One region of the Rossellomorea sp. KS-H15a genome, then DNA from elsewhere that is predicted to be linked to it. Evidence: a T-box and tRNA genes for the amino acid it is inferred to sense, from the RefSeq annotation. Region 1 holds a T-box; the other holds one or more tRNA genes.
The links. The T-box of region 1 lies ahead of ileS (isoleucine--tRNA ligase). A T-box ahead of a tRNA ligase gene usually reads a tRNA of that ligase, here a tRNA-Ile.

Region 1 (4,401 bases):
AGAAATTATTGACTGCATGATAAATGCTTGCAAATTCATATTTATCGTACGAATTTTTCACATTCTTCACAAGATCATTCAGCTTCACGAGCATAAATTGATCCACTTCTCTTAATCCATCAAAGGATACTGCATCTGTTTCAGGATTAAAGTCAGAAAGGTTCCCCAACAAGAAACGATAGGTGTTACGGATCTTACGGTAGACTTCAGCCACCTGCTTCAAGATAGGGTCAGATACTCGAACATCTGCCTGATAATCAACAGACGCTACCCAAAGACGAAGGATATCGGCTCCAAGTTGTTTCATTACCTTTTCAGGGACAACGACGTTCCCTAATGATTTACTCATCTTTCTTCCATCGCCATCAAGAGCGAATCCGTGACTTAACACGCCTTTGTAAGGGGCTTTACCCGTCACGGCTACGCCTGTTGTCAATGAAGAGTTGAACCAACCACGATATTGGTCGGATCCTTCGAGATAAAGGTCTGCAGGACGCTGCAAGTCATCTCTTTCCTCAAGAACGGCCTGATGGGAAGATCCTGAATCGAACCACACGTCCATGATGTCCTGTTCTTTCGTGAATTTCCCATTGGGACTGCCTTCATGTGTAAATCCTTCAGGTAAGAGTTCTTTTGCCTCTTTCTCAAACCAAATATTTGATCCGTGATCACGGAAAAGTTTGGACACATGATCGATTGTCTCATCTGTGATGATTTCCTGACCATTCTCAGCATAGAATACCGGGATTGGCACTCCCCATGCACGCTGACGGGAAATACACCAGTCTCCACGGTCTCTGACCATATTGAATAGACGGGTTTCTCCCCATGCGGGAACCCATTTCGTATCCTTTACCGCCTGGAGTAATTCTTTACGGAATTTATCGATGGATGCAAACCACTGTGCCGTCGCCCGATAAATAACCGGCTTTTTCGTGCGCCAGTCATGTGGGTAAGAGTGGGTGATGAAGTTTAACTTCAATAATGCCCCCGCTTCCTGAAGCTTTTCTGTGATTGGTTTATTGGCCTTATCATAGAATAAACCTTCAAACCCAGGAGCTTCTGAAGTCATGACCCCTTTATCATCGACGGGACATAACACATCCAGTCCATATTTTTTCCCTACAAGGAAGTCATCCTCCCCGTGCCCTGGAGCTGTATGGACACAGCCAGTACCTGAATCAGTCGTAACATGCTCACCAAGGACAACAAGGGAGTCACGATCGTACAGTGGATGTTTTGCCACGATATGCTCGAGTTCTGCACCCTTGACCTTTTTGGTCACAGAATGATTTTCCCATTCAAGATTCTCGGCGACGTCTTCGAGCAAATCTTCGGCTACGACATAGCTGTTTTCCTTCACATTTACAACGACATAATTCAAGTCCGCATGTACGGCAATTCCAAGGTTCGCAGGGATCGTCCACGGTGTGGTCGTCCAGATGACGAGTTGGGTTCCTTCATCAAGGACACCCTTACCTTCTGTAACGGCAAAACCTACATAAATGGATGGGGAACGCTTGTCCTGATACTCGATTTCAGCTTCTGCAAGGGCTGATTCACTTGAGGGTGACCAGTAGACAGGCTTCTTCCCTTTATAGATATAACCCTTTTTCGCCATATCACCGAAAACTTTGATTTGCTGTGCTTCATATTCAGGCTTTAATGTGATATACGGATTTTCCCAATCTCCCCGTACACCTAATTGTTTGAATTGCTTGCGTTGATTATCGACTTGCTCATAAGCATACTCTTCACATAATTTACGGAACTCGGCAATCGTCATTTCTTTACGCTTTACGCCTTTATTCGTTAACGCCTGCTCAATCGGCAAACCGTGAGTGTCCCATCCTGGAACATACGGGGCATGGTAACCGCTCATGGACTTATAGCGTACGATAAAGTCTTTCAGGATCTTATTCAATGCGTGACCCATATGGATATTCCCATTGGCATATGGAGGTCCATCGTGAAGGACGAATAAAGGACGATCACTCGTTCTTTCCTGTACCTTTTGATAGATGTCCATCTCTTCCCACTTTTTCTGTGTATCCGGTTCACGCTTCGGTAAGTTCCCTCTCATCGGGAATTCCGTTTTCGGCATCAATAATGTATCTTTGTATTCCATGAAATCATCCTCCTAATCATATCTCTCTTAATTGCCATCTTTTCTATATCCTTCACTTCTTAATCAGGCAGGGTGAACTTTCATTTTTTCAAGAATAAAAAAAAGCTTTCTCATCCCTGAATAGGGACGAGAAAGCCTTTCCCGCGGTACCACCCTCATAAAGACCGAATTTGGCCTTCACTTGTTGATTCGTAACGTGAATAAATCGCCACTCATTACTCTTCGGAGAGGAATTTCATGAGCAGGGCTCGAGGGTGATCTTCCGGTCTTCTTTCCTTGTCGGGCTTACACCGTCCCCGACTCGCTAGAAAGGATTCATGATAAGTACGTACTGTCCCTGTCTTAGCCTATTAATACAATTAAGATTGTTGTTCAATTATATGAAAGTATTGCTCTTTTCGTCAAGACAATGTCTCTTCTTCTTTTAAAGTTTTTAAATCCGTTGCATCCAAATCGAATTCCATTAACTGATCCCAGTCATTTGTATCAAGAAGATCAAGCTGTGCTTCGATCAACATTTTGAAACGAGTACGGAACACCTTTGACTGCTTCTTGAGTTCTTCTATCTCAATGGCAATCTTACGGGCTTTGGATAGTGATTCATTCACGATCCGATCGGCATTCTTCTCAGCTTCCTTAATGATCAGCTTTGATTCTTTCATTGCATTCCGTTTGACTTCTTCCCCTGCTTCTTGCGCAATGACGATTGACTTGTTTAACGTTTCCTCGATGCTTGTAAAATGACCTAAACGTTCATTCAAGGAGTTTAAACGTTCTTCCGTTTCTTTCTTCTCTCGGATCAGAATTTCGTAATCTTTAATAATCTGATCTAAAAATTCGTTAACCTCGTCCTCATCATAACCACGAAAGCCACGACTAAATTCTTTATTATGTATGTCTAATGGCGTTAAAGGCATGGGAGCCACCTCCAGTACTTGGTGAATTACATATTTATTATAACTAAAATTTCGACAGTTTGTGGGAGAATTCCTCTATTTTTCTTAAATTATTTCAGAATCCCCACAGAGATTCGCCATTTATCCCGTTTTGTTCTTCCTTCCACGGACAGTACCTTACTTCTTCCGTACCCTCTGGCAGATAGAACATCGGAAGCTTCGACTTCAAAGGAGGGATTTTCAACTGCTTTCCAATTCACTTTTACATGTCCGCTTTTGATCAAGGTTTGAGCCTTTTGGCGGGAATCATTATAGATGGCTGCAAGTACGACGTCCAGCCTCATTGAACTGACGGTAGTCGTTTTCTCCTGCCATTCTTCCCGGCTTTCCATTCGTTCACTCAGTGGAATATCCTTTAACGAAACCTTGGCTTTCCCTATTTGGGTCAGTTCCATCAGGACATAATCCGCAATTTCATCTGCAAGCATCAGCTGAATGGTATCCTCCCCTGTCAGGATATCCCCGAACTTATCCCTTTTCAATCCAATAGACATCAAGGTCCCTAATACCTGTCTATGCTCTATTGTAACAAACTTCGAAGGGTACTGTATTTCAAAAACCCTCATTCCAAAATCTTCTTCCTTTGGCTGAAAATAAGGTGGGTACAATAAAGCTCGTTTCCGTTCCGTATTATCAGGAAAAAAGGATAGAATGATTTCATCGTTTTGACCAATGATGGACCTGACAATATGTTGCTGTCTCGGGTCCAAAAAGTCCGTTCGTTTCGCTGTATATTGATCTTCCACTGTCTGCTTCCACTGGAGCACCGCATCTACAAATTCCTTCTCATCCGGCCTGAAATGTTGATAGATCGAAGACATACTCATCACCCCCTCTGTGTTTTACCCAAAATAAAAGGACCGAAACTGTTTGACCGGTTTCAGCCCTTTATAGATATCTTTCCTTACCATAGTCCTGATTAAATAAGCCATCTAAATAATTGGTACAACCCGGATTGGGCAAGATTCAGCACAATGAATGCCACAATCGGTGAAATATCAATCATACCGATCGATGGGACAAATCGTCTGAACGGTTCTAAATACGGTTCACAGATCCTTGCAAGGAACTGTCCGATCGACGTCTCTCTGGCATTCGGGAACCAGGACATTAGAATATAAATGATTAACGCCCAGGAGTATAGTTGTATTAGTTTTGACAAAATTTCATAAAGCATTACCATAATTTACATTACCACCTCGAGTCTGCTAAATCTTCCTCTTTTAAGAATTCAGAAATATTCCCGCTCACTTCAACATTGTCAGGTGTGCAAAGGAAAATATTATCACCTACACGTTGAATGTCGCCGCCGATTGC
Region 2 (4,401 bases), 1.8 Mb from region 1:
CTGCCTTACAAGCAGAGGGTCGGCGGTTCGATCCCGTCATCCTCCACCAAAGATTTTTGCGCCAGCAAAATATCTTTCCTTAAACTGCTCCGGTGAACTACTTTCATTAAGCAGTATTTATAAAAGGATCTTACACGCCGGTGTAGCTCAACTGGTAGAGCAACTGACTTGTAATCAGTAGGTTGGGGGTTCAAGTCCTCTTGCCGGCACCATTTGGTTTTTTATGAGACGAGCCATTAGCTCAGTTGGTAGAGCATCTGACTTTTAATCAGAGGGTCGAAGGTTCGAATCCTTCATGGCTCACCATTGATTTTTGCTTCGGCAAAATATCTTACCATTGTTTTTCTCCAATGTGAAAAACATAAATAAATGCGGGTGTGGCGGAATTGGCAGACGCACCAGACTTAGGATCTGGCGCCGCAAGGCGTGGGGGTTCAAGTCCCTTCACCCGCACCATTTCTTTTGCGGAAGTAGTTCAGTGGTAGAACACCACCTTGCCAAGGTGGGGGTCGCGGGTTCGAATCCCGTCTTCCGCTCCAGAGACTTGCCGGGGTGGCGGAACTGGCAGACGCACAGGACTTAAAATCCTGCGGTAGGTGACTACCGTACCGGTTCGATTCCGGTCCTCGGCACCAGGATTTTTTGCGAAGCAAAATAATCATCATTGATTTGCGTAAGCAAAATATCTATCCTTACGTTACTATTATAGAATTCATTTAGCGCCCGTAGCTCAATTGGATAGAGCGTTTGACTACGGATCAAAAGGTTAGGGGTTCGACTCCTCTCGGGCGCGCCATATATCGGGAAGTAGCTCAGCTTGGTAGAGCACTTGGTTTGGGACCAAGGGGTCGCAGGTTCGAATCCTGTCTTCCCGACCACCTTCTTTGGGGCCTTAGCTCAGCTGGGAGAGCGCCTGCTTTGCACGCAGGAGGTCAGCGGTTCGATCCCGCTAGGCTCCACCAAGATTTTTTGCACCAGCAAAATAATCTTCATTGATGTTTGCACAGCAAAAAATCCTATATGTTTTGCGAAAGTGAAACTGAATACTATGTTATATGTTTCTTGGCGGTGTAGCTCAGCTGGCTAGAGCGTACGGTTCATACCCGTGAGGTCGGGGGTTCGATCCCCTCCGCCGCTACCATTAGGGACCTTTAGCTCAGTTGGTTAGAGCAGACGGCTCATAACCGTCCGGTCGTAGGTTCGAGTCCTACAAGGTCCACCAAGTACCATTTTTATTACGGAGGAATACCCAAGTCCGGCTGAAGGGATCGGTCTTGAAAACCGACAGGGGTGTAACAGCCCGCGGGGGTTCGAATCCCCCTTCCTCCTCCATATTATCTTTTATATTTTATCGTCGCGGGGTGGAGCACGACCGAATAATCTTCGGAGCGTCTACATCAGCGCACCGACTGAGCAGCAACTTGAATAAGCTTACTGAAGTCGGGGTGGTTCTACGCGATACACAATGGGATAGTGGACACTTAAATATATTTTATCGTCGCGGGGTGGAGCAGTTCGGTAGCTCGTCGGGCTCATAACCCGAAGGTCGCAGGTTCAAATCCTGTCCCCGCAATACCATTTTGATTTGTTTATGAATTAGGAACTTGATAATTCGCGATGAGTCACGTATGGATAGTTATTTTCGCTAGCGCGAAGGTAATGAAACCTATTTTGCTAACGCAAAAAGCTTTGGTCCGGTAGTTCAGTTGGTTAGAATGCCTGCCTGTCACGCAGGAGGTCGCGGGTTCGAGTCCCGTCCGGACCGCCATTTTCATTAAAAGATAATGGTATTATTTTTTTCAAAACTAAGTAAGGCTCAGTAGCTCAGTTGGTAGAGCAATGGACTGAAAATCCATGTGTCGGCGGTTCGATTCCGTCCTGAGCCACCATTTTTTATTTAGACACATTATGGCGATTGTGGCGAAGTGGTTAACGCACCTGATTGTGGTTCAGGCATTCGTGGGTTCGATTCCCATCAGTCGCCCCATATTTTATTTTTTATTGCGGGTGTAGTTTAGTGGTAAAACCTCAGCCTTCCAAGCTGATGATGAGGGTTCGATTCCCTTCACCCGCTCCAATTTATTTTTTGGGCCTATAGCTCAGCTGGTTAGAGCGCACGCCTGATAAGCGTGAGGTCGGTGGTTCGAGTCCACTTAGGCCCACCATTTCATTATTCCGCAGTAGCTCAGTGGTAGAGCTATCGGCTGTTAACCGATCGGTCGCAAGTTCGAATCTTGCCTGCGGAGCCATATTTGGAGAAGTACTCAAGTGGCTGAAGAGGCGCCCCTGCTAAGGGTGTAGGTCGGGCAACTGGCGCGAGGGTTCAAATCCCTCCTTCTCCGCCATTTAGGCCCATTGGTCAAGCGGTTAAGACACCGCCCTTTCACGGCGGTAACACGGGTTCGAATCCCGTATGGGTCATTATGAAGAGACTATCATTCTTGATAGTCTTTTTTTGTTGTACAAAGTAGTACTTTGGCTTGAAATGAAGCTGATATAAGCATGCTTTATATGAAAAAATATGTTCCTGGTTTCTGCGTCATTGGATATATTATCGACTTTCCCCGATATATTATCGACTTTCCCGGTATATGATCCACTTCCCCCGTTTTATTATCAACTTCACTTCATACAAATCAAATTTTCCAGTGCGGAAGAGAAGGTCAGTGATCATCGAAAAACAAGGTCATCAAACACCACTTTCCTCCCTTTATTCGACACAGCTGCTTCATCTTCCAACCAACCAAAATCTTATACAAAATACCGGAATCCTTCTATATTCCCTACATATTTTAGCTTTTTTCATGAAAAAACTTTCGACAAATTCCGCTAAGAATTCAACGTATTTCCCCTATGTTTTTACAATGTAAACCTTACCATTTAGAATAACTTTCCAAATAAACCGCTTTTTCATATATGCATGTAGTAAATTGTCGTAATTGAACGACGATTATAAAGAGGATTTTGGTGATGTTGTGAGAAAGTAGTTATGTAGATTGAAAAAATGTAGGTGAGATGATGAACGCAATGACCATAACAGATTACGATGTGTTTTTGTTTCATGAGGGAAATTTGCAGCAGGCCTATCAGTTTATGGGTGCACATGTGAGAAGGGATTCCACTGGGACCTATACAGAATTTTGCGTTTGGGCACCGAAAGCAAGGCATGTTTCATTGGTGGGGTCCTTTAATCAATGGAATGGGAATGGATATGATCTAAAAAAGCGGAATAGTGAAGGTTTGTGGACGATTCGAGTCGATCAAGACCTGACGGGAGAAACGTATAAGTATGAGATTACGACTCCCCTGGGTGCAAAGAAGCTGAAGGCGGATCCGTACGGGTTTGCCTCTGAGAAGCGCCCTCATACGGCAAGCGTCGTGTATGAGCTGGATGGCTTTCGATGGGAAGATGAGAAGTGGCTCGAGAACCGTTCATCCACTACCATCTACGACAAGCCAATGGCGATTTATGAAGTCCATTTAGGTACGTGGAAGAAGGAAGCAGGAACGTTTCTATCTTATAGGGAATTAGCGCAGCAATTGATTCCCCATGTGAAGGAGCAGGGATTCACCCATATTGAGCTGCTGCCTGTCACGGAGCATCCATTTGACCGGTCTTGGGGTTATCAGGGTACGGGTTATTATTCCCCTACCAGTCGCTACGGCTCACCACATGATTTGATGGCATTTGTGAATGAATGTCATTTACATAATATTGGCGTGATCCTGGATTGGGTCCCAGGTCATTTTTGTAAGGATGCGCATGGGTTATATAAGTTCGATGGTTCGTTCGCCTATGAGTACAGTGAGGAAAGGGACCGGGAGAATTATACGTGGGGAACGGCGAACTTTGATTTAGGTAAAGGGGAAGTGAGGAGTTTCCTGATTTCAAACGCCCGCTTCTGGATGGATCAGTATCATATCGATGGCTTCAGGATCGATGCGGTGGCGAACATCATCTATTGGGCGAATCAGGGTGAGCTTAACCCGAATGAAGGCGCCATACAGTTTTTGAAAAACTTGAACAAGGCCGTTTTTGAGTTTGATTCTTCGATTTTGATGATTGCAGAGGATTCTACGGACTGGCCACAGGTGACGTCTCCCGTTCATTATGGAGGACTGGGATTTAATTATAAGTGGAATATGGGATGGATGAATGACGTCCTTAAATATATGGAAACCGATCCATCTGAACGAAGGCATGTGCATTCTCTCATCACGTTTTCACTGTTATATGCCTTTTCAGAGAATTATGTTCTTCCCTTCTCCCATGATGAAGTGGTGCATGGGAAGAAGTCGTTATTAAATAAAATGCCCGGGGATTACTGGCAGAAATTTGCTCAATATCGGTTGCTTCTGAGCTTCATGATGGCTCATCCAGGTAAAAAGCTTCTGTTCATG

Region 2: it encodes a tRNA-Ile, which carries the amino acid that the T-box ahead of ileS (isoleucine--tRNA ligase) is inferred to sense. The anticodon was not compared.

What each region holds. Positions count from the first base shown of each region.
Region 1 is NZ_CP096886.1:2,310,871-2,315,271, reverse strand. Features, by position in the region: gene ileS (isoleucine--tRNA ligase) at 1-2,128, opposite strand, end outside; T-box leader at 2,248-2,481, opposite strand; gene M1J35_RS11865 (DivIVA domain-containing protein) at 2,530-3,045, opposite strand; gene M1J35_RS11860 (YlmH family RNA-binding protein) at 3,135-3,905, opposite strand; gene M1J35_RS11855 (YggT family protein) at 4,004-4,267, opposite strand; gene M1J35_RS11850 (cell division protein SepF) at 4,276-4,401, opposite strand, start outside.
Region 2 is NZ_CP096886.1:4,113,275-4,117,675, reverse strand. Features, by position in the region: tRNA gene M1J35_RS21195 (tRNA-Val) at 1-49, shown strand, start outside; tRNA gene M1J35_RS21190 (tRNA-Thr) at 137-212, shown strand; tRNA gene M1J35_RS21185 (tRNA-Lys) at 231-306, shown strand; tRNA gene M1J35_RS21180 (tRNA-Leu) at 372-456, shown strand; tRNA gene M1J35_RS21175 (tRNA-Gly) at 465-539, shown strand; tRNA gene M1J35_RS21170 (tRNA-Leu) at 547-635, shown strand; tRNA gene M1J35_RS21165 (tRNA-Arg) at 720-796, shown strand; tRNA gene M1J35_RS21160 (tRNA-Pro) at 802-878, shown strand; tRNA gene M1J35_RS21155 (tRNA-Ala) at 887-962, shown strand; tRNA gene M1J35_RS21150 (tRNA-Met) at 1,065-1,141, shown strand; tRNA gene M1J35_RS21145 (tRNA-Ile) at 1,146-1,222, shown strand; tRNA gene M1J35_RS21140 (tRNA-Ser) at 1,240-1,332, shown strand; tRNA gene M1J35_RS21135 (tRNA-Met) at 1,500-1,573, shown strand; tRNA gene M1J35_RS21130 (tRNA-Asp) at 1,692-1,768, shown strand; tRNA gene M1J35_RS21125 (tRNA-Phe) at 1,814-1,889, shown strand; tRNA gene M1J35_RS21120 (tRNA-His) at 1,912-1,987, shown strand; tRNA gene M1J35_RS21115 (tRNA-Gly) at 2,004-2,077, shown strand; tRNA gene M1J35_RS21110 (tRNA-Ile) at 2,089-2,165, shown strand; tRNA gene M1J35_RS21105 (tRNA-Asn) at 2,175-2,249, shown strand; tRNA gene M1J35_RS21100 (tRNA-Ser) at 2,255-2,345, shown strand; tRNA gene M1J35_RS21095 (tRNA-Glu) at 2,350-2,421, shown strand; gene glgB (1,4-alpha-glucan branching enzyme) at 3,016-4,401, shown strand, end outside.